3 regions of the Streptomyces ziwulingensis genome follow, and region 2 is predicted to be linked to each of the others. Evidence: riboswitches for the same ligand, from Rfam matches in the RefSeq annotation. Region 2 holds a riboswitch; each other region holds the start of a gene.
What was found. A riboswitch is a leader RNA that binds a small molecule or an ion and turns the genes downstream of it on or off. The one in region 2 is predicted to bind cyclic di-AMP.
Positions count from the first base shown of each region.

Region 1 (7,590 bases), on a different contig from region 2:
GCGTAGCTGTTTCACTGGCGGTGTGGCTTCACTGGCGGCGTGGCTTCACTGGCGGCGTCTGATCACTGTCGTCATCGCCTCACTGCCCTCATCGCTTCACGGGCCGCGTTCGGTTCACGGGGGGCGTTCGGCTCACCCGGCGACGTCCGGCTCACCGGCGGCGGGTGGCGGCGTCGGCCTTGTCGACCGCGTCGAAGACGTTGCGGTACCAGGGGCGGTCGGCGGCGCGCAGTCCGGCGCGGGACTGCTCGGCGGTGCCCGGGTCGACGACGATGAACCCGGTCTCGCCCGGCCTCACATAGTGCAGCCGCAGCCGGATCTGCTGTTCGGCGTAGGCGTCGTCCTGCCAGCGCGCCTTGAGGTCGCGCAGCTTCTCGACCCGCTGCCTGGCCTGCTGCTTCTCCCGCTGCAGGTCGGCGATCCCGTCCCGCTGGGCGATGTACTGCCGGATCGGGTAGGCGAGCGCCACGACGAGCGAGCAGATCACCATCGCGAGCAGCGCGGCGCGGCCGGTCAGCCGGGAGCGCCGGGCCTGGCGCTTGGTCTGCGAGCGGTAGACCCGGGCCGCGGTCTGCTCGCCGAGCGCCCGGATCCGGGTCGTGGTGGAGAAACGGTCCCGGTCCTTGACCGCCATGTGCCGCGCCTCCCGTTCACCGTCTTCACGGCCTCATACGTGCGTACGTCCCCGCACACGGTACGGGACCGGGTACGGGGACGTACGTACGACGCTGCCTGCCGGGCGGTGCTCCGCCCCGGCGGTGCCTACTGGTTCGCGGAACGGAACCGGGGGAAGGCGCTGCGGCCGGCGTACACCGCGGCGTCGTCCAGGATCTCCTCGATGCGCAGGAGCTGGTTGTACTTGGCGACGCGCTCGGAGCGGGCCGGGGCGCCGGTCTTGATCTGGCCGCAGTTGGTGGCGACGGCGAGGTCGGCGATGGTGACGTCCTCGGTCTCGCCGGAGCGGTGGGACATCATGCACTTGAAGCCGCTGCGCTGGGCCAGCTCGACGGCGTCCAGCGTCTCGGTGAGCGAGCCGATCTGGTTGACCTTGACCAGCAGGGCGTTGGCGGCGCCCTCCTCGATGCCGCGGGCCAGACGCTCGGGGTTGGTGACGAACAGGTCGTCGCCGACGAGCTGGACCTTGTCACCGAGCTTGTCGGTGATGGTCTTCCAGCCCTCCCAGTCGTCCTCGAACAGCGGGTCCTCGATGGAGACGAGCGGGTACGCGTCGACCAGCTCCGCGTAGTACTCGGTCATCTCGGCGGCGGTGCGCTCCTTGCCCTCGAAGCTGTAGACGCCGTCCTTGTAGAACTCGGAGGCGGCGACGTCGAGGGCGAGGCCGATCTGCTCGCCGGGGGTGTAACCGGCTTCCTTGATCGCCTCCAGGATGAGGTCGAGGGCCTCGCGGTTGGAGCCGAGGTTCGGGGCGAAGCCGCCCTCGTCGCCGAGGCCGGTGGCCAGGCCCTTGCCCTTCAGCACCTTCTTGAGGGTGTGGTAGATCTCGGCGCCCCAGCGCAGCGCCTCGGAGAAGGACTCCGCGCCGATCGGCGCGATCATGAACTCCTGGATGTCCACGTTGGAGTCGGCGTGCGAGCCGCCGTTCAGGATGTTCATCATCGGCACCGGCAGCAGGTGCGCGTTGGGGCCGCCCAGGTAGCGGAAGAGCGGCAGGTCGCTCGCCTCGGAGGCGGCGTGGGCGACGGCGAGGGAGACGCCGAGGATGGCGTTGGCGCCGAGCGAGCCCTTGTTGTCGGTGGCGTCCAGGTCGAACATGGCCTGGTCGATCAGGCGCTGCTCGGTGGCGTCGTAGCCGACCAGCTCCGGGCCGATCTGCTCGATGACGGCGAGGACGGCCTTCTCGACACCCTTGCCGAGGTAGCGGCTGCTGTCGCCGTCACGCAGCTCGATGGCCTCGAAGGCGCCGGTGGAGGCGCCGGACGGAACGGCGGCACGACCCGTGCTGCCGTCGTCGAGGCCGACCTCGACCTCGACCGTGGGGTTGCCTCGGGAGTCCAGGATTTCCCGGGCTACGACGACGTCGATGGACGGCACGAGCATCTCCTTCTTCCATGTGACGCTTTGGTGTGACGCTTCGGTCTGACGTGAGTGTGCGGAGCGCGACGGCTCCGCGGGACGAGCCTAACCGGCCCGCGGTGATCGGCCAGCCGGTCACCCACCCGTTGGACAGAACCGAGAGTAAATTGTTTCCGAACGGAACAAAACCAGGGCGTGTGGTGGCCGCCAGGTTCCGGACATGCCCCCGCCCCGGCGCGTACGGGGGAACGCGCGCCGGGGCGGGGAGTCCGGGGGCCTACTTCAGGTGGAGCTGCTGGCCCGGGTAGATCAGGTCGGCCTGGTCGACGATGTCGTCGTTCAGCTTGAACAGCTTGGCCCAGCCGCCGGCCACGTCGCGCTCCTTGGCGATGGAGCTGAGGGTGTCTCCCTTGACGACCTTGTACTCGCCGTCACCCTTCTCGACCTTCTTGCCGGTCGGGGTGGTGACGGTCTTCTTCGCGACCGGGCGCTCCGCGGAGCGGGACGCCTTCTGCTCGGTGGAGCGGTCGGCGGTGGAGCCGGTGCTCCGGCTCTGCGGCTGGCTCTGGGGCTGGGACTGGCTCTGGGACTGGCCGCTGTCCTGGGTGCCCGTGGCGGAGCCGCCGCCCTGGCTGCCGGTGGAGCCGCCGGTGGAGGCGCCGGACAGGCCGGTGCCGCAGCTCGGCCAGGCGCCCTTGCCCTGGGCCGCCAGGACCTTCTCGGCGACCTGGATCTGCTGGGCCTTGCCGGCCTGGTCCGCGGTGGCGGCGTACTGGGTGCCGCCGTACGCGGCCCAGGTGGAGGCGGAGAACTGCAGGCCGCCGTAGTACCCGTTGCCGGTGTTGATGGACCAGTTGCCGCCGGACTCGCACTGGGCGACGGTGTCCCACTCGGAGGTGGTGGCGGCGGAGGCGTTGCCGGCCACCATCAGCGGGGCGGCGACGGCGACACCGGCCACACCGGCGACGGCGATGGCGCGGCTGGCCTTGGACGGGCGACGGTGCGTGCCCTTGCCGGAAAACAGCATGGTTGATCCCCTCACCGACGCCTGCGAGGTGAGCTGTCGGGTTCGGGCCGGTTGAGTTGCCCGGCCGGGTTCCTCACGGAACTCGGCTCCACCCCTAGCCGCTCCGGCTCAACTGCCCGGTGCGGCACTTACCTTGGGTCCCCCGCTCCTGCCTTCGGCGCTTGCGCGACGACTGTTCCCGGGTGGCCGCTGGCAGGATTCGGCGTTGCGGCACCGGGGCCCGCGATGGCGAGCGATCACGACCGTAGCCACGCGCCACGGACATTTTCAAAGACGATCAGGGCTTCTGAGATCTATGTCTCACGGAGATCAATACGGACATTCATTCCCAAACATGGAGTGAACTACCGCTGCTTTTCGCCCGATTCGACACCGACAGCAAGCTTCTGACCGGGAACGATGTGATCCGGGTCGGCGCCCACCGTCTCCTCGTTCTCCGTGTAGAGGGAACGCCACCCTCCGGCGAGGTCGAGGGAGTCGGCGATGGCCCAGAGATTGTCGCCGGCGCGCACGGTGTACGTCCCGTCGGCCGCGGCGCGCGCGGTGGAGTCGCCGCGGGAGGCGTGCCGGCCCGAGGACCCGTCCGTACGGTCCCGCGTCGCGCTTCCGTCCGAGGTGCCGCCGCGGTGACGTCCGGCCCCGGAGGTGTCGGCGTCGGCGTCGGCCAGCGCCGAAGAACCGGTTTCCTGTACGGACTTGCCGGTACTGTCCCGCTTTGTGGTGGCCGAGCCGCTCGTCCCGGCGGCGGTTGAGCCGGATTCGGCGGACGTGTCGGACTTGGCCGATTCGTCACCACTGTCCGTCGACTTCTCGGAGGGGGAGGCCGAAGGCGACGCCGAGGAGCCGGTCTTCGTACCGGACTTGGTGCCGGATGCGGTCCCGGCCGCGGTCCCGGTCTCGTCCGCGTCCTCCTCGTCGGCCGACGACTTGGCCGAGGACTTGGCGGAGGACTTGACGGACGGAACGGACCCATTGGTGCCGGACGTTCCGGTGGTGGGCGTCTCCTCCGCCGATTCGGCCGACCCGTCGCCCGTGGTGCCGCTCGCCGACCCGGCGGCCAGTCCGGCGAGCGGTCCGCAGGTCGGCCAGGCGGTGACGCCCCGCGCCGACAGCATCTTCTCGGCGACCTTGACCTGCTGGGCGCGGCTGGCCTGGTCGGCGCTGGTGGCGTAGGCGAGCCCGCCGAACTTCTCCCAGTCCTCCTGGGACAACTGCAAACCGCCGTAATAGCCGTTGCCGCTGTTCTGGCTCCAGGCGCCGCCGGTCTCGCATTCGGCGACGCGGTCCCAGGTGGTGCCGTCGGCCGCGTGGGCGCCGGTGGCCCCCAGGAGCGGGATCGCGATGGCGGAGCCGGTGACTCCGGCAGCGACGACCAGGGCCGGAGCCTGGCGGGGGCGACGGTGACGGCCGTTCCCGGAGAGCATGCGGAGACCTTTCGCGTGACAGCAGGGGGTCCGCGCGGCGATGGTGCTCGGCCGCCGCGCTGATCCGTGAACGTATAGGCATACGATCACTAGTCACAAGTTCATGCCGTGTAGATCACATGGAGATCACAGAAGTGAAGGTGTGTCACTTTTGCATGTGTGACGAGTCGTTCTCCGAAGGGGAGGCGACGGGTGTGAACGACACGGGGAGGGTGCGCAGGCCACGCATGATGAGCCCGCCGCGCCAGCGCAGTTCGGCCGGGTCGGCCGCGAGCCGCAGGTCGGGCAGGCGGGTGAGGAGCGTGGCCAGCGCGGTCTGGCCCTCCAGGCGGGCGAGCGGGGCGCCCAGGCAGTAGTGGAGGCCGTGGCCGTAGCCGAGGTGCTGGTTGTCGCGGCGGGAAAGGTCCAGGGTGTCCGGGTCGGTGAACCGCTCGGGGTCCCGGTCGGCGGCGGCGAGCACGACGAGGACCGGGTCGCCGGCGGCGATGTGCTGCCCGCCGACGGTGAGCGGCCGGGTGGCGAACCGCCAGGTGGCCAGCTCGACCGGGCCGTCGAAGCGCAGGAGTTCCTCGACGCCGGTCTCCAGCGGTTCCCGCTCGCCGGCCGCCACCGAGCGCTGGAGGCGTTCGCGCTGGTCGGGGTGGGTGAGCAGGGCGTACATGCCGTTGCCGATGAGGTTGACGGTGGTCTCGAAACCGGCGAAGAGCAGGATGAAGGCCATCGCGGCGGCCTCGTTCTCGGTGAGGTGCTCGCCATGGTCGGAGGCGCGGATGAGGCCGGAGATGAGGTCCTCGGCGGGGCCGGGCTCGGGCGGCAGCGCCGCGCGCTTGCGGTGGATGAGGTCGGCGAGGTAGCCGCGCATCTTCTTCACCGACCGGGCGACACCGCCGCGGGGTCCGCCGCCGTGCCGGATCATCATCCCCGCCCAGTCCCGGAAGTCGTCCTGGTCCTCGCGCGGGACGCCGAGCAGGTCGCAGATGGCGTAGATGGGGAGCGGGAAGGCGAAGTCGTGGATGAGGTCGGCCTCGCCGCGTCCGGCGAAGGAGTCGATGAGGCCGTCGGCGAGTTCCCGCACGCGGGGGGTGAACTCGGCGACGCGGCGCGGGGTGAACGCCTTGCTGACCAGCCGTCGCAGCCGGGTGTGGTCCGGCGGGTCGATGTTGAGCAGATGGGTCATCAGCTCGGCCTTGCGCTCGCCCGGGATGCCGGTCCGGCCCCTGGCGTGCGCGGGCTCGTCGTGGTGGGCCGGGTTCTTCGACAGCCGCGGGTCGGCGAGGGCCTGCTTGGCGTCGGCGTACCGGGTGACCAGCCACGCCTCCACCCCGCTGGGCAGCCTCGTGCGGTGCACGGGGGCGTGCTCGCGCAACCAGGCGTAGGCGGGGTAGGGGTCGCTCGCGAACTCCCAGGTGAACAGCTCGGGGCCGGCGGGGGCCTCGGAGGCGGCAGGGGTGGGGGTGGGGGTGAGTGCGGGGGCGGGTGCGGGGGTGCGGCGGGGCTCGGCTTGCTCGGTCACGCCCCGACCGTATCCGGGGCGCCTCCCCCGGCTACGGGTCCCCCGGGTCGCTCAGCCCTCCTCGGCCTCGGCATCGGCATCGGCATCGGCATCGGTGTCCGTCTCGCCGCCGCCCTCGGTCCGGCGGATCGCGTCCCGGTAGGCGCGGGCCGCCGCCCGCAGGGCCGCTTCCGGGTCCACGCCGTCCGCCTCGGCGCGTACCGCCAGTGCCAGCAGTTCGTAGCCGAGGCCCTCGGCGCGGGGCAGCGGGACGTCCAGCCCGGCCGTGCGCACCCGGGAGGCGAGCTTCGCGGCGAGGGCGAGGCCGGGCTGGCCGAGGGGGACGCCCTCGGTGACGGAGGTGCGCCGCTTCTCTGTCTGCTTGGTGCGCAGCCAGTGCTCCCTCACCTCCTCGGGGGTGGCCGCGGTCGCGTCCCCGAAGACGTGCGGGTGGCGGTGGACGAGCTTGGTGACGAGGGTCGCCGCGACGTCGTCGACCGAGAAGGGGGCCTCGGGATGCTCCTCGGCGATGCGGGAGTGGAAGACGACCTGGAGGAGCACGTCGCCGAGTTCCTCGCGCAGTTCGTCGCGGTCGCCGTCCTCGATGGCCTCCACCAGTTCGTACGCCTCCTCGATGGTGTACTTCGCCAGCCCCTCGTGGGTGCGCCGCGAGGACCAGGGGCACTCGACGCGGATGCGGTCCATGACCTGGACGAGGTCGAGGAGGCGGGCGCCGGGCAGGTCGTAGGAGGCGGGCAGCAGTTCCAGCTCCGGCATCGCGACGCGGCCGGAGCCGGCGAGGCGGGCCAGTCCGTCGGTCAGGGCCGGCTCGCCCTCCCCGGTCGCCACGACCACGGCCGTGCGTCCGCCGGCGCAGGCGTCGAGGAGCTGTTCGGCGGCGGGGGCACTCTCCTCGACCCGTATCCCGGCCTCGCGCAGGTAGGGGAGCTGGGGGTGGGCACCGTCGGCGCAGAGCACCAGGTCGGCCGCGCGCAGCGCCTGCCAGGCCGGCCAGGACAGCAGGCCGGGGGCGACGCGGTGGCTGGTGGTGAGCAGGACGATGCGGCCCTCGGCGGGGGCCTGGGCGGGGGCGGCTTCGGAGTGCGTGGCGTTCACTCTCCGAACGTAACGCACGGCACGGACCGCACCACGAGTTGTCCACAGGCGGCCGGGCCGCGGTGGCCGCGTTGTCCACAGCGGCCCCGGTGTCCACAGCGGCCGCGTGGTCCGCAGGCCGCCCGGAGGTGCCCGGCGATCACGCCGTCTGCTGCGTCCCGGCCGCCGTGATCTCCCGCACCCACGGCGTCTTCGCGTCGACGCGGCTGCTCTTCTCCACATCCCACTTGCCGTAGCGCGGGTTGAGGTCGATGTCCAGGTCGGCGGAGGTCTCGGACAGGGCCTTCCAGAAGGCGGGCTGGCCGGTGTCGGTGCCGAGGCGCTCGGCGAGCTTCTGCGCCTCCACCTGGAGGCGGAGGTTGTCCTCCAGACGCTCCGGGGGGATGCCGTACTGCTGGAGCCAGACCGTCTCCAGCGCCTTGGCCCCGCCGGCCTGCTGCTCCAGCCCGGCCCGCATCCGCTGCAGTTCCTTGCGGGTGACGCTCACGCCCGCGTCT
Region 1 covers NZ_BAABIG010000034.1:66,217-73,806, forward strand. Annotated here, with positions in the region: gene ABEB00_RS18895 (FtsB family cell division protein) at 152-634, opposite strand; gene eno (phosphopyruvate hydratase) at 763-2,052, opposite strand; gene ABEB00_RS18905 (transglycosylase family protein) at 2,312-3,061, opposite strand; cyclic di-AMP (ydaO/yuaA leader) riboswitch at 3,065-3,231, opposite strand; gene ABEB00_RS18910 (transglycosylase family protein) at 3,406-4,485, opposite strand; gene ABEB00_RS18915 (cytochrome P450 family protein) at 4,631-5,899, opposite strand; gene ABEB00_RS18920 (nucleoside triphosphate pyrophosphohydrolase) at 6,050-7,093, opposite strand; gene ABEB00_RS18925 (SurA N-terminal domain-containing protein) at 7,233-7,590, opposite strand, start outside.
Region 1: it holds a riboswitch for cyclic di-AMP, as region 2 does, so the genes downstream of both, ABEB00_RS18905 (transglycosylase family protein) here and ABEB00_RS25180 (peptidoglycan DD-metalloendopeptidase family protein) in region 2, are expected to answer to the same signal.

Region 2 (7,590 bases):
CTTGCGATAGCGAGCCCCATACGGCTCGTCCAAGTTGTAGGCATGAAGGTCCGCAGGCGCAATCATTCCGCAATCCCCCCACCGGATTGTGCACCGCCCTGGCCCGCCACAGGCTCTCCGCTGATCGACGGAACGCGCAAGCCCCCGACGGGCCGGGGGAGAAGTTTCCGGACATGTGACGGAAGGTGCGGGTCGCGCCGGATGGCACCCCCTGGGCCAGGACGGGCGAAGATCTACTCAGAGCCAGCCGGGCACCACGAGGATCCGCCAGGTCGTCAGCGGAGCGATCACCGCCGTGCTCGACCCCCAGGTCGTCAACCGCCGGGACACCGCGTCCCGTTGTTTCTCGGGCGCGTGCGTCACAGGGACGCCGTCCTGGGACCGTACTGACGACTGAGACCAACAGCAGACGAAGACTCCCGCACAAGGCGAAGGTTGACCACACCCGTGCCGTCGTCGCGGCCTGGGGCTTCCGCGACGGCCGGCTCACCCGCCGGTGGACGTTCGACTCCAACGCCTCGGGAAACTCCCGGGCGGCCGGCCAGGGCAACCACCAACTGTCCATCGCCGACATCGATGCCGACGGCCGCCAAGAGGTCATCTACGGCTCCGCGACCCTCAACGACGACGGCACCCTGATGTACGCCACCGGCTACGGACACGGTGACGCTCTGCACGTCGGGGCGCGAAGAAGTTGTCCGGCGCCACTCCAGCAACAACGCCCTGCGCATCTACGCCACCCCGGCCCCGACCACCACCAAGCTCCACACCCTGGCCCACAACGCCCAGTACCGAGTCGCCCTGGCCTGGCAGAACACCGCCTACAACCAGCCACCCCACCCCAGCTACTTCTTGGGCGCCGACATGACCAGGCCGCCCCAGCCCAACGTCTACGTGCGCTGACCCGCCCGATCACCTCATGCGAAAGGGGAGCGTCTTCGCGGGCAGGCCGCCCCGCGGCCGAGGACCGGCGCACGCTCAGCCGGTTCCGTGCTCGGGTTCCAGGGGTCGTTGCGGCACCGCCTGGTTTCAGTACCGCAACGGTGCTTGTTCTGAGTGCTGGGCAATACCCTCAGCACCCGGGGGACGACGCCACGGATGCGCGATCGGCTGGGACACCGCCCGCCACCACGGCTCCACCGGAACCTTCCCCGCCGGTTCGAACGGCTCGCCCGGCCGCGGGGACGCCACCGCCTGGCCGGCCTCCTCCGCCGCGTCCTTCATCCACTCCCCCGGCTCCGCCCACGCGTGCGGAGCCAGGTTGAAGGTGCCCCAGTGGATCGGCAGCAGCACCCCGCCCGGAGCGCCTCCCTGCAGGTCGAGGTGGGCGCGGACGCCTTCCTCGGGAGTCATGTGGATGTCCGGCCAGAACTCCGAATACGCCCCGACCTGGATCATCGTGGCGTCGAACGGGCCGTGGGCGGCGCCGATCTCCTTGAAGCCCTCGAAGTAGCCGGTGTCGCCGCTGTGGTAGACGCGGTGGGCGTCGCCGGCGACGGCCCAGGAGGCCCAGAGGGTGTGCTGGGTGTTGCGCAGGCCGCGGCCGCAGAAGTGGCGGGCCGGGGTCGCGGTGAGGGTGATGCCGCCGACCTTCGTCGACTCGTGCCAGTCCAGTTCGCGCAGTTGCGCCGCGGGGACCCCCCAGTGCTCCAGGTGGGCGCCGACGCCGAGCGGGACGGCGAAGAGGGTGTCCGTGCCGGCCAGTGCCTTGATCGTGGGCAGGTCGAGGTGGTCGTAGTGGTCGTGGGAGATGACGACCACGTCGACCGGGCCGAGGGCGGCCAGCGGCAGCGGCGCGGGGTGCAGCCGCTTCGGGCCGGCGAAGGGGAACGGGGAGCACCGCTCGCCCCATACGGGATCGAACAGCACCCGGTGCCCGTCGATCTCCACCAGCACGCTGGAGTGTCCCATCCAGGTCACCCGCAGTCCGGTGGCCGGCGGGCGGGCGAGGTCGGCCAGGGTGGTGGCGTGGACCGGGATCGCCCCTTGAGGGGACCGGCGGGAGCGGGACTCGCGGTCGAAGTAGAGCTTGGCCAAGGCCGTCGTCGATCCGGCGGGCCGGGTCCGGGCGGTACCTCCCGGGTTCTGGAACACGCCGTCCGCGAAATGCGGCGATCTGCGGATGCGCGCCATGCGCTCGCCACTCGGATCCACACCGAAGGCCGCGGGGCGCCGGGCGAGGAGCCCGGGACTCGGGGAACGGTCAGCGGCCACGGGTACCTCCAGGTGGAGTAGGTCTGGCTTCCATTATGGTCGCCCGGTGTGACAGTCCCGGCCGGCAACTGCCGTACGGGGCTTCAGGCCACCGTCGCGATCCGGGTCCTGATGTCGGCCGCCGACAGGGTCCCCTTGGCGATCACATGGTCGCCGGAGGACTGGCCGCGCAGCCGGCGCCCGATCCACGGCACCAGGTACTCACGCGCCCACTGGACGTCGTCCCGCCGGATGTCGAGTGCGCCGCGGGGCGGCAGCGGCGGCCATGCCTGGTCCGGGTCGGCCGGCACCGGCAGGCCGAGAACCTGCCCGGCGCGGAGCGCCACCCGCGTGTGCCCCTCGGGCGAGAGGTGCAGCCGGTCGGCGTCCCAGGCCCGGCGGTCCTGGAAGCCGCGCAGCGACCACAGGTCCAGCACCGGGCAGCCGTACCGGTCGGCGACGGCCCGCACATGTCCGTTGTACGTGGCGATCTTGCCGCGCAGGTGCTTGAGGACGGGTACCCCGCGGGTGTCGAAGCCGGTGGTCACCAGCACGGTGCCGGCCACGGCGCTGAGCGCGCGGACGGCCCGCTCGAACCGCTCGGCCAGTTCGTCGGGGTCGGTGCCGGGCCGGATGATGTCGTTGCCGCCCGCGCAGAAGGAGACCAGGTCCGGCGCGAGTCCGACCGCCTGGGGCACCTGGTCCGCCACGATGCGGTCGAGCAGTCTGCCGCGCACCGCGAGGTTGGTGTAGGTGAAGTCGCCCTCGGGCCGCCGGTCGGCGAGCAGGACGGCGAAGCGGTCGGCCCAGCCGACCCATGACCCGTCGGGGCCGCGGTCGCCGACGCCCTCGGTGAAGCTGTCCCCCACCGCCACGTACGACCCGATCACTCTTCCGCTGTCATTCTTCGAATCGTCTGCCACGTCGGCCCATGATTCACCTTTGAATGTGACCTACGCGACCGTAGGGCGGGGTTGACCGGCGGTGAGAAAGGCCACTCGCAAAGTGTTCGCCAATTGCGGAATAAGTGACCCACTGAAAACCGGACATGACCGAAGGCCGGACCCGGGGATCGGGGTCCGGCCTTCGGCGGTGCGGGGGGGTGGCTCAGACGGAGACGCCGTGCGCGCGCAGGTAGGCGAGCGGGTCGATGTCGGAGCCGTAGTCCGGGGTGGTACGGATCTCGAAGTGCAGGTGCGGGCCGGTCACGTTGCCGGTGGCGCCGGAGAGGCCGATCTGCTGCCCCGCGGTCACGGTCTCGCCGCCGGCGACGGAGAGCGAGGACAGGTGGCCGTACTGGGCGTAGTGGCCGTCGCTGAGCTGGATGACGACCTGATTGCCGTACGCGCCGCCCCAGCCGGCGGAGACGACGGTGCCCGCGCCCACGGCCTTCAGGGAGGTGCCGGTCGGGACCACGAAGTCGGTGCCGGTGTGGTAGCCGCTGGACCACATGCTGCCCGACTGGTGGTAGGGGGTGCCGACGGTGCCGTTCGCGACGGGCAGCACGAAGCCGGAGGAGGTCGCCGTGGTGTTACCGGCGGTACCGGCCGACTGGGCCGTGGCGCCCTCGGCGTCGGAGGACTCCGCCGACGACTGCGACGGCTGCGTGGTCTTCGACCCGGCCGTGCCCGACCCGGCCGCCGGCGACTCGCTCGACTTCGACTCCGCGGTCGTGGCCGTCGCGGCCTTGCCGCCCACCGAGAGCTTCAGGCCCGGGTGGATCAGCGAGGGGTCCGAGCCGACGGCCGCGCGGTTGTCCGCGTAGAGCTTCTGCCAGCCGCCGCTGACGTTCTGCTCGTCGGCGATCTTCGCCAGGTAGTCGCCGCCGCGCACGGTGTAGGTGCGCTTCCCGGCGTCGTCGCCGGAGTCCTTCGCGACGGTCCTGGCGGCCGTCGGCAGGGACTGCGCGGCGTGCTCGGTGACGGACTGCGCGGGGGCGGCGTGGGCGCCGGCGGCCCCCAGGAGCGGAAGTGCGAGCGCGGCGCCGCCGGTTCCGGCGATGGCTATGGTGCGGGTCAGGCGCTGGGTCTTGGTACGGCGGTGCTTACCCTTCGCGGGCATGGTGAATTCCTCTCCGGCGCCTACGAGGTGAGCTGTCGGGTGCGGGCTGGAGATGCCCGGCCGCCGCCATGGACGTATGGACGCGGCTTTACCCCTAGCCGTCCCGGGAACCGGAACAGGCAGTTGTACCTGTGGGTCCCCCGCTCCTGCCGATACGGGTGGTGGGTGGGTGCGGAGTCCGGTCGGCGGCAGGATTAGGCGTCCGTCCGGATCGGTGGTGAACGTAAGGGACCGGGACGGGCGGGGACAAGCGCGGGATTCCCGGGGACCGGGTTTCGCTTGATCCTTTCCGGGAACGCCTCGTCACGCTCCGTGGAAATCAGGAACGCGGCGCACGGCAAACTCCCACGAAAAGCACCTGCATTACGTGAGCATGCCCAGCAACGCACCGTCACGGTTATGACGCTGCTCACGCGCTGCCACGCCAGCATCGTTTATTACAGGTGGAGTTGGGGTTTTGTGTTGTATTAGGGATAAAGGGAGCCAGTGGGACATCGGGGGCTTAAGCCTCAGGAGAACTCATTGCCCCAGGCAAGGGATGCCGTATCGTCGGGTGTGCCCGCCGTCGAGCAGCGCCGGCGGACGCAGTGGGAGGAGTCCTCGTGACGCAGCAGGTCCCGTCGACCGAGCCCGAGCTGGCCGGCGTGCGCAACTTCCGTGACGTGGGCGGACTCCCGACCGCCGACGGCCGGCGGGTGCGGTTCGGTGTGCTGTTCCGCAGCGGTCACCTCGCCCATGCCACCGCCGAGGACGCGGCGTTCCTCGCGACGCTGGGCATCCACACGATCTTCGACTTCCGCAACGCCGCCGACCAGCGGCTCGAAGGCCCTGACGTCACCCTGCCGGGCACCCGCAACGTGAACCTGCCGCTCTCCGACCCCGCCGACGGCGCCGAGTTCTGGAGGATGGTCCGCGACGGCGACCTCGACCAGTTGCGCGGGATACTCGCCGACGGCAAGGGCGCGGACCGCATGATCGCCTCGTACCGGTCGATCATCACCGACCGTACGGCGGAGCACTCCCGGGTGGTGCACGCGCTCGCCGAGGACAGCGTCCCCGCCCTCATGCACTGCTCGGCGGGCAAGGACCGCGCGGGCCTGTCGGTGGCCGTGACCCTGCTCGCCGTCGGCGTCGAGCGCGAGGCCCTCCTCGACGACTACCTGAAGTCCAACGCCACGCACCGCCGCTACCAGGTGCGCCGCAGCGGCACCGCCAGGTCGGCCTACTCCCCCGAGGTCATGGAGCTGCTGAGCCCCCTGTTCGACGCGCGCGCCGAGTATCTGGCAGCGGCCCTCGACACCGCCGAGGAGACCTGGGGCTCCCTCGACGCCTACCTGGAGCGGGGACTGCGGCTGACGCCCGCGACCCGGGAGCGGCTGCGCGAGCGCCTGCTCGACTGAGCCGGGCGACGGCTCCCGGAAGCCGGGGGAGCTACTTGGCGCCGACCTCGAAGAGCAGATAGATGAAGGCCGCGAAGACGTGCCCCACCGCGATGTAGATGATCAGGCGCACCCACAGGGCGCGGGGGAACTTCTCCTCCATGTCGGTCATGGCATCTCTCCGGTGGTGGGGCCCAGGCACAGGGTGGCCGTGGGACTCTGCAGCAGGGTGTGGACGAACAGGACCTCGACGCCGTCGTGGTCCTGGGCGGCGAGGCGGTGCGGGGTGAGCGAGTCGAAGTGCGCGCTGTCGCCGGGGCCGAGCAGATGCGCGGTGTCGCCGAGGCGCAGCCGCAGCCGCCCGCTCAGTACGTACAGCCACTCCTCGCCGGGGTGCACGCGCACGATGTCGCCCTGGGAGCCGTACGGCACCTGGACGCGCAGCGCCTGCATGGCGCGGCCGGCGGCGCCGGCCTGCCGGTAGGTCCAGCCGCCCGCCGCGGTCGGTTCCATGTCGGCGGCCACCACCACGGCGTCCCGGTCGGCGGCCGTCTCGCCGAGCAGCTCCGAGACGGTCGTACCGTAGACGCGGGCCAGCGCGAGCAGCATCGGCAGGGACGGCTGGCGCTGTCCGGTCTCCAGCCGGGAGAGGTGGGCCGGTGACAGTCCCGCGGCGCGGGCGGCCACCTCCAGGGTGAGGGAGGCGCGGCGGCGCAGCGCGCGGAGCTGGGGAGCCACGGCGGGCAGGTCCGCCGCGGGCTCGGCTTCCGAGGAACTCATGCTCCCCATTCAGCCGCAGTCTTGCCTCTGCGGCAAATTTATTGCCTTAGAGGCAAATCTCATAGTGGTCACGCGCGGCCCGTGCTAGCGGTTGGCCAGCGCCTGCTTCACCAGTGTCCTGCCGAAGTCCCACATCAGGCCGCCGCCGTTGTGCGCGTCGTCCATCACCTCGGTGAAGGCGTCCACGAACCGGTCCACCTCCCGCTCGCCGATGATCAGCGGCGGGATCAGTTTGATCACCTCCAGGTGGTCGCCGGAGACCTGGGTGAGGATGCGGTGCCGTTGCAGCAGCGGCACGACCACCATCTGGGCGAAGAGCCCCTTGCGGGCGGCCTGGAGCATGGCCCACCGGCCGCGCAGCTTGAGCGACCTCGGCCGGCCGAACTCGATGCCGATCATCAGCCCCCGGCCCCGGACATCGGCGAGCAGTTCGTACTTGTCGATCAGCGCCGCCAGCCGGGACCGCAGCCGTTCGCCCGTCGCCGCGGCGCCCGCCACCAGCCCCTCGTTCTCCAGCACGGAGAGCACCGCGAGGCCGGCCGCCATGGCCTGGGCGTTGGCGCCGAAGCTCGCCGAGTGGACCAGCACGCGGTCCATCGACGAGTACACCTTCCGGAAGATCCACTCCTTGCCGAGGGTGGCGCCGACCGGGACGTATCCGCCGGAGAGCGCCTTGGCCACGCAGACCAGGTCCGGTTCGACGCCCGCCTCGTGCTGGTAGGCGTAGAAGGTGCCGGTGCGGCCGAGGCCCGTCTGCACCTCGTCGGCGATCAGCAGCGCCTTGTGCCGGCGCAGCAGTTCCCGCGCGGCGCGCAGATAGCCGGGCGGGGACTCGTGGACGCCCTTGCCCTGGATCGGCTCCACGATCAGGGCGGCCACGTCGCCCTTGCGCAGCTCCCGTTCCAGGGCGTCGAGGTCCCCGAGCGGCACGGCGGTGTCGGGGAGCAGCGGGGCGAACCCGTCGCGGAAGCCGGACTCGCCGTTGACCGACAGGGCGCCGGTGGTCAGGCCGTGGAAGGAGTGCTCGCAGTGCAGGATGCGGGGCCGGCCGGTGGCGAAGCGGGCGAACTTCAGCGCGGTCTCGACCGCCTCCGTCCCGCTGTTGCCGAAGAAGACCCGGTCCAGGTGCGGGCTGTGGGTCAGGAGCTTCTCGGCCAGCAGTCCGGGCAGCGGCTGG
Region 2 covers NZ_BAABIG010000054.1:138,129-145,718, forward strand. Annotated here, with positions in the region: gene ABEB00_RS25150 (hypothetical protein) at 1-66, opposite strand, end outside; gene ABEB00_RS25155 (hypothetical protein) at 238-363, opposite strand; partial or broken gene ABEB00_RS25160 (rhamnogalacturonan lyase family protein) at 387-618, shown strand; gene ABEB00_RS25165 (rhamnogalacturonan lyase family protein) at 664-903, shown strand; gene ABEB00_RS25170 (MBL fold metallo-hydrolase) at 1,030-2,214, opposite strand; gene ABEB00_RS25175 (SGNH/GDSL hydrolase family protein) at 2,298-3,083, opposite strand; gene ABEB00_RS25180 (peptidoglycan DD-metalloendopeptidase family protein) at 3,301-4,254, opposite strand; cyclic di-AMP (ydaO/yuaA leader) riboswitch at 4,257-4,432, opposite strand; gene ABEB00_RS25185 (tyrosine-protein phosphatase) at 4,857-5,654, shown strand; gene ABEB00_RS25190 (DUF6126 family protein) at 5,686-5,805, opposite strand; gene ABEB00_RS25195 (helix-turn-helix domain-containing protein) at 5,802-6,413, opposite strand; gene ABEB00_RS25200 (aspartate aminotransferase family protein) at 6,498-7,590, opposite strand, start outside.

Region 3 (7,590 bases), on a different contig from region 2:
GCGGGCGACGCGGCGTGGCGCACCCTGCGCGAGGCGGTCTCCGACCCGTACCTCAACCAGCCGCTGAGCTGACCGTCGGCGGGGACCCCGGCCGGCGGCCTCACCCGGCGAACTCCGGCCCGCGCACCACCGCGCGGCCCCGCCGGTACCAGCGCCAGGCGACCGTCTTCGGCCCGTCGCGGTAGGGGGCGATCCGGGCGCCCTCGCCCGCCAGCCAGCCGCGCACGTCGGCGACGGTGTGGGTGCGCCGGACGATGAGCCGGGCGATGCGGTACCGCTCGTCCCGGTCCGAGCTGAGCGCGTGCCGCACCGCGGTCGCCGTCTCGTACCCGATCCGCGCCGACCGCGAGCGGACCCGCGCGCTGTTGTAGCCGTGCGGGTAGGCGAGGTGCCGGACGGGACGGCCCAGGGCGTCCTCCAGTACGGTCTTGGAGACGCGCAGCTCGTCCGTCAGCGCCCGGTCGGACAGGGTGTCGAGCTGGGCGTGGGTGACCGTGTGGCTGCCGATCTCCATGCCATGGCACTCCAGTTCGGCCGCCTGGGCCAGCGTCATCATCGGCGCGGGCGGCAGCAGGCTGTGTCCGCCCGGTGTGATGGCACCGGTGGTGAGATAGGCGGTCGCGGGCAGCGCGCGCTCGGCGAGCGCGTGCGCGGTCGGCCCCGGCAGGTCCGCGAACCCGTCGTCGAAGGTGAGCAGCACCGGCCGGGGCGGCAGCGGCGCCCGCCCCGCGAGCCGGTCGGCCAGCGCGCTGATGGTGAGCGGCGTACGGCCGCTGTCGGCGATCGCGTCCATCTGCGCGGCGAACTGCCGCGGGGTGACGGTGAACTCCGCTATCCAGTGGGGCGGTTCGTCCATCACCGCGTGATAGAGGAAGACCGGGATGTACCCGCCCGCCGCCGGGCCCTCGTCCGCCGCCTCTCTCGCACTCCCGTCCCCCTCGGTCCCGCCTCTTCTCCTCACGGCTTTCCGCCGTCCGTGCGCAGGGCGCGGCGGGCTCGCAGATAGCCGACGGGGCCGTACAGCATGCCCCGGCGCTGCAGGCGCGAAAGACGCCGCGGCCAGGGATGGGTACGGGCGTCGTGCCCACCCGGGACCCCGCCCCCGCCCCCGCCCCCACTCCCACCCTCGCCCCCGCCCCCGCCCCTACCCTCGCCCCCGTCCCCGTCCCCGTCCTCTTTCTTGTCCCGTACGGCGGTGAGCGTCCGCGCGTGGGCCAGGCCCCGGGGCAGCCGGGCCAGGAAGGAGGGGAGCAGGGCGGGACTGTTCACGAGGGTCGCCGTGAGGTAGGCGGTCAGGCCGGCGCCGTAGCCGAACGCCTGGGTCTCCAGGTCCCGCCAGCCCTCCCGGTGGTGGTGCCACACCAGGGCGCGCGGGGTGTAGTGCAGCCGGTGGCCGCGGGCGAGGACGCGGACGAAGCCGTAGAGGTCGTCGCCGCCGCGGGCGCGGGTGCCCGCCCCGGTGGCCGGGTCGAAACCGCCGGCCGCGCGCAGCACCGCCGTACGGAAGGCCATGCCGGCACCCGAGCCGAACCGTCCGGCCGTGAACGGGAACAGCGGTTCGTCGGCGGGCGGCCGCCGCGGATCGTACGTCCGTGGCGTGAAGCCCTTCGCGAAGCCGCCGTGGCTCTCCAGCAGGACCTGTGCGGGGGTGCGCAGCCGCGCGGGCAGGATCAGGCCGGTCGCGCAGCCGAGGCGCGGGTCGGCGGCGAACGGCGCGCACAGCTCGGTCAGCCAGCGCGGGTCGGCGACCACGTCGTCGTCGGTGAAGGCGATCACCTCGCCGCGCACGGCGGCGAGCCCCCGGTTGTGGGCGACCGCGAGGCCGGGCACCGGTTCGCACACGTACCGCACCCGTTCGCCGTACTCGCGTTCGACCAGTTCGCGGGTCTCGGCGGTCACCGGCGCGTTGTCCACGACGACCACCTCGTAGTCGGGGTGGTCCTGGACGAGCAGCGAGTCCAGCGCGCGGGCCAGTTGCCCCACGCGCTCCCGGGTGGCCACGACGACACTGGCGGACGGGAGCGCCGGCCCCCGCTCCGGTGGTCCGGCCGCCGGCCCCGGCGCCGTCGCCTCTCCGGCCCCCGGCGGCAGTACGTCCCGCGCGAGCCGCGCCAGTACGTCCACCGGGTCGGCGCCCTCCGGCACCCGCCCGACCAGCGTGCCGACCGGCACCCCCGCCCGCCGGACCAGCACGAACACCTCACCTGCGGTCACGGGCGGACCCCCCGGCCCCGGTCTGAGCGACACCCCGCCGCGCGAGGCCCCGTCGTGCGCCGGTCCGCCGGTGTCCGCGCCCCCGAGATCCAGCTCGGCCACCTGCACCGGCCCGATGCTCAGGAAGTCCGCGATCTCCCGTTCCGTCTCCTGCCGCGCGCGTGCCGTACCGAACATGCGCATCCCCCTCGGTCACCGGAGCCGGCCCCCTGGCCGCCCCCCTCACGTCCGCGCGCCCCGCGCACGCCTCATCTGCCGCGCAGCCGCCCCGCGCCCTTCAGTGTCCGTGCCGCCACCGACGCGAGCCGGGGACGGGCGCGCACGAACCCGTGCGCCCGGCGCGCGGGCTCGCGTCCGAGCCAGTGCAGTGCCGCGCCCGCCCCCCAACGCGTCACCGCACCTTCGTAGACGGGCCGTTCGCCGGTTTTCAGCGAGTCCTTGTACTCGGCCGCGCCCCGCCCCAGGTCCAGCAGGCCGATGCCCTCGGCGGCGGCGGCCTCGGCCATCCGCAGATGCAGCACCAGCCCCGGCGAGTACTTCGCGGCCTCCGGGTCGTACGCCGGGAACCAGCAGGCCAGGACGGTCGTCGAGCGGAGCCCGAAGTGGGCGGCGACCGGCCGTCGGCCGGCGTAGAGCACGGACAGCGTGCCCGAGCACTCGGTGGCCCGGGTCTCGGCCAGCCGGTGCACCAGCCGGGTGATCCACTCCCGGGCGAACCGGTCCCGGCGGCCGGTCCTGCGGTACTGCGCCGACTTCCACGCCATGAGCGTGCGCAGCGCGGCCGGATCCCGTTCGTCGAACACGAACCGCACGTCCCCGACCTGGCGGCCGAGCCGGCGCTCCTTGGCCAGGGTCGTCTTCAGGAACTTCGGCGACCGGGCCCGCAGGACGTCCTCGTACGCCCGGTAGCCCCGCGCCACGTCGATGACGTGCGCCGCGTACCTCTCGGCGGCGTACGGCAGGAACAGGGGCTGCTCCGCCTCCACGTTGTCGAAGGCGAGACTGGACAGGCGGCAGGCCCGCAGCAGCTCGCGGGCGTCGGGAGCGCCCGGGGCGCCGGGGACCAGGCCCTGGCGCAGCACCGCCCCCTGGCAGTCGGAGACGCCGAGGCCGACGGCCCGGCCCTGGCCCAGCCGTCCCCGCTCGAAGGGCAGGAAACCGGCGGCCGCGCCGCCCTCGTACACCACCGCGACGCGCGCCCCGGGCCGGACCCGGCCGATGACGTCGGTGAATTCCGGTTCCATGAAGGGGTTGCGCGGGGACGGCGACTTGGCCCGCAGTTCGCGCCAGTGCTGCCGTTCCCCCTCGCCCAGTTCCTCCGGCACGAGCACCCGAATGCGTCCGCTGTTCAACCCGACCCCCCGATCAAGCCCCCTGGACAGTAGGAAGGTACCTCCGGGGCCCGTTCGGGGGTAGGCAGCGGAGCATGTTGCTGCCAACCGGTGCACAGCGCTTCAACCGCCCTTAGCCGATGTAGCGTCAGCTTTCGGACAGTTGTGTGTGGGGGGCGCGCGCGTGAACGCCCCCTTGACGACGGTGAGTCGGGACCCCTCGGGATCCGTATTCTCTGATCATGGACCCCACCGCTTACGCACTCGTCGCCACCGACCTGGACGGGACGCTGCTCCGCGGCGACGACACCGTCTCCGACCGGTCGCGCGCCGCGCTGGCCCGCGTGGCGGAGGCCGGCGCGCAACACCTCGTGGTGACGGGCCGCCCGGCGCCCAGAGTGCGCACCCTCCTCACCGACCTCGGCTGCGGGGGGCTCGCGGTGTGCGGGCAGGGCGCGCAGGTGTACGACGCCGGCGCGGACCGCCTGCTGTGGTCGGTCACCCTGGACCGGGAGCTGGCCGAGACCGCGCTCGGCAAGATCGAGGCCGAGGTGGGCCAGGTGTACGCAGCCGTCGACCAGGACGGGGTCGACGGGCTCACGCTGATCGAGCCGGGGTACCTGATGCCCCACCCGACGCTGCCCGCCGTCCGGGTCGGCCGGCGCGACGACCTGTGGGAGGCACCGCTCAGCAAGGTGCTGCTGCGCCACCCCTACCTGTCCGACGACGAGCTGGCGGCGACGGCGCGCGGGGTGGTCGGTTCGCTGGCGACGGTCACCATGTCGGGGCCGGGGACGGTCGAGCTGCAGCCGTGCGGGGTCACCAAGGCCACCGGTCTGGCGCTGGCCGCGCGCCACCTGGGGCTGCGGGCGGCGCAGACGGTCGCCTTCGGCGACATGCCCAACGACATCCCCATGTTCGACTGGGCGGCGCGCGGCGTCGCCATGGCCGGCGCCCACCCGGAGCTGAAGGCGGTGGCCGACGAGGTCACCACGTCGAACGAGGACGACGGCGTGGCCGTCGTCCTCGAACGACTCTTCCCGGCAGTTCTCTGAAGCCGGCGGGGGAGATCAGTAGGCGCCGAAGACGTTGTCCATGGAGCCGTACCGCTGGGCCGCGTAGTTGCAGGCGGCGGTGATGTTCGCGACCGGGTCGTACGGGTCCCAGGAGGTGCCGTCGACGTGGTACGCCTCGAAGGTCGGCGCGATCACCTGGAGCAGACCCTTGGACGGGGTGCCGTTGACGGCGTTGACGTCCCAGTTGTTGATGGCGAACTGGTTGCCGGACGACTCCCGCATCACGTTGCGGTAGATGCCGTCGTACGAACCGGGTATCCCCTTGGCGGCCATGATGTCGAGCGACTGGCGGATCCAGCCGTCCAGGGTGTTGCTGTAGCCGTTGGCCGCGGTCATGGCGGCCGTGGTGACCGCCGTCGTGGTCGAGTCGGCGGCCGGGGCGGCCGGGGCGGCGGAGGCGCTGGTGGCGCCGAAGAGCGGCAGCGCGAGCACGGCGGCGCCGGCACCGGCGACGGCGAGCTTGCGGGTGAGGCGGGTGGTCCCGGCGAACCGGAGGCCGTTTGCGGGCATGGTGAGGTCCTCTCCTACGCCTGCGAGGTGAGCTGTCGGGTTCGGGCGGGAGGTGCCCGGTGGCGCCCCGCTGGGCGCCGCTTGACCCCTAGCCGCACTGGTCCGCGGACCGGCGCGGCGGCTTACCTGGGTCCCCCGCTCCTGCCGTGCGTGAGTTGGTGGGTGGATGTGGGTCTGTCCGGCGGTGGCAGGATTCGGCGTCCGCCCGACAGGCCGGGAACGTATGCGGAAGCACATGTCGGAAACAAGTGCCGGAATCACCAACGTGCATGTTGACCTTGGTCTGGGCGATTTGGTGTGCTTGATCCTTTGCGAGTGGCAAGGCTCAACTGGCTTACGGGACAACGGGGCGAGGGTGTCCGTGGGGGACGGGCCGGCCGGGGTGGTGGCGTGAGCCAACTCACTGGGCTCAGCAAAAGTGGCAAATCGGGCAATAGCTGCAACTTGGCTGTAACTGCCCGAGCGTGGTCGCGGCCGCTCGCCAAGGCGGTCGCCGGGTGTCCCCACGCCCGGTCCGATGGCCGGATTTCGGCCGTCGCGGCGCCTGCCCGGCTATCAGTGAGGAGGTACTCGGCCGAGAGCGGGAACGCGGGTTTGCGTGTCGAATGGGTGACGTTCCCGGGCCGTCGGACGTTGGAGGGGGTGGTGGGGTCTCCGGAGGAACCCTCCTTCGCCGGCGCGCCCCGACCGCTCGGCGAAGTCCGCGCACGGCTGCTCATATCACCTGATCAGAAACGTACCGATCATGGTCCGATACCGACCGGCCTGTAACGGTGGGCGCTATCGGTGATCGAAAGGTGACCGGATACGCTGACTTGAGTGGTGGCAGCGACCTATCGACAAACCGTGTGACCGCAGTGGACACCAGCAGACAGGAGACCCCTCGTGACCGTCGTCGGGCCGTTCGGGCTGAGCGTGCGGGACCAGGCTCTGGAAGCCGGTGTCCAGGGCGGAATGGCGGCTGTCGAGGAAGGGTTGCTTGAGGCAACCAAGAGCGAGGTGCCCTTCATCACGGAGGCCGCCCAGCACCTGGTGCGGGCGGGCGGCAAGCGTTTCCGGCCACTGCTGGTGATGCTCGCGGCCCAGTTCGGCGACCCCGACGCCCCGGGCATCGTGCCCTCGGCCGTCGTCGTGGAGCTGACCCACCTCGCCACGCTGTACCACGACGACGTGATGGACGAGGCCGAGGTCCGGCGCGGGGTGCCCAGCGCCAACACCCGCTGGGACAACTCCGTCGCCGTCCTCACCGGCGACTTCCTGTTCGCCCGCGCCTCGCAGATCCTCGCCGACCTCGGGCCGGAGGCGGTCCGGGTGCAGGCCCTGGCGTTCGAGCGCCTTGTCACCGGCCAGATCCTGGAGACCGCGGGACCGCAGGACGGCCGGGACCCGGTCGAGCACTACCTGGACGTGCTGGGCGGCAAGACCGGCTCGCTGGTGGCCGTCTCCTGCCGGTTCGGCGCCATGATGTCCGGCGCCGACGAGACGGTCGTCGACGTCCTCACCCAGTACGGCGAGCGGCTCGGCGTCGCCTTCCAGCTCGCCGACGACGTGCTGGACATCGCCTCCGACTCCCACGAGTCCGGCAAGACCCCCGGCACCGACCTGCGCGAGGGCATCCCGACCCTGCCCGTGCTCCGGCTGCGCGAGCGGGCGGCCCGCCTCGGACTCGCCGAGGACCTCGCCCTGTGCGAGCTGCTCGACTCCGACCTCACCGACGACGCCCGGCACGCGGAGGCGCTGCGGCTGCTGCGCGCCCACCCGGCGCTGGAGCAGGCCCGGCGGGACACCGTCCGCTACGCGAAGGACGCCCGCGCCGCACTGGCCCCGCTGCGCGAGTGCGAGGCGAAGACCGCGCTGGTGGAACTGTGCGACGCGGTGGTGCACCGGGCCGGCTGACCCGCCGCGCCCCGCCCCGCCCCCGCCGCGTGCCCGCCGCGCCTCCCTCGCGCCCACTCGCCGGGTGCCCCGTCCCTTACGGGTCGGGGGAGCCGTAGCCCCCCGGTGTCATACCGCAGCAGTAGACGAGTTGAGCCCGGGGACTGACGCTTGCGGTCCGCCGATTTGGTCAGATGGTCCTCACGGAAACCACCAATCCTCACCGATTCGGGTGAGAATGGCGGCTCAGGGCGGACCGGTGCGCGGGCGGACCGGTGCGAGGTCGCGGGAGAGCCGCCGCCGACGACGGAGGTAGGGCACACATGGCACCGTACGGATCCGACGGCAGCACGGCCGCGGAGCAGAACGCCGAGCAGAGTGCCGGTCAGGCCGCCGCCGCTCAGGACGAGCTGCGGGCGGCGAGGCGGCGCGGGGCCGCGCGGTACGTCGTCCCGGTGACGGTCGTGGGCGTCGCGGCGGCGACGATCGGGCTCGTCCCGGCGCTCGCCGACTCCGGCGACCCGGACCTTCCCGAGATCACCGCCACCCGACTCGTCCAGCGGATAGCCGAGTCGGACGAGGAA
Region 3 covers NZ_BAABIG010000005.1:65,696-73,285, reverse strand. Annotated here, with positions in the region: gene ABEB00_RS02325 (glycosyl hydrolase) at 1-72, shown strand, start outside; gene ABEB00_RS02320 (polysaccharide deacetylase family protein) at 101-856, opposite strand; gene ABEB00_RS02315 (glycosyltransferase family 2 protein) at 958-2,391, opposite strand; gene ABEB00_RS02310 (GNAT family N-acetyltransferase) at 2,463-3,551, opposite strand; gene ABEB00_RS02305 (HAD family hydrolase) at 3,788-4,600, shown strand; gene ABEB00_RS02300 (transglycosylase SLT domain-containing protein) at 4,616-5,131, opposite strand; cyclic di-AMP (ydaO/yuaA leader) riboswitch at 5,134-5,302, opposite strand; gene ABEB00_RS02295 (polyprenyl synthetase family protein) at 6,017-7,027, shown strand; gene ABEB00_RS02290 (LolA family protein) at 7,330-7,590, shown strand, end outside.
Region 3: it holds a riboswitch for cyclic di-AMP, as region 2 does, so the genes downstream of both, ABEB00_RS02300 (transglycosylase SLT domain-containing protein) here and ABEB00_RS25180 (peptidoglycan DD-metalloendopeptidase family protein) in region 2, are expected to answer to the same signal.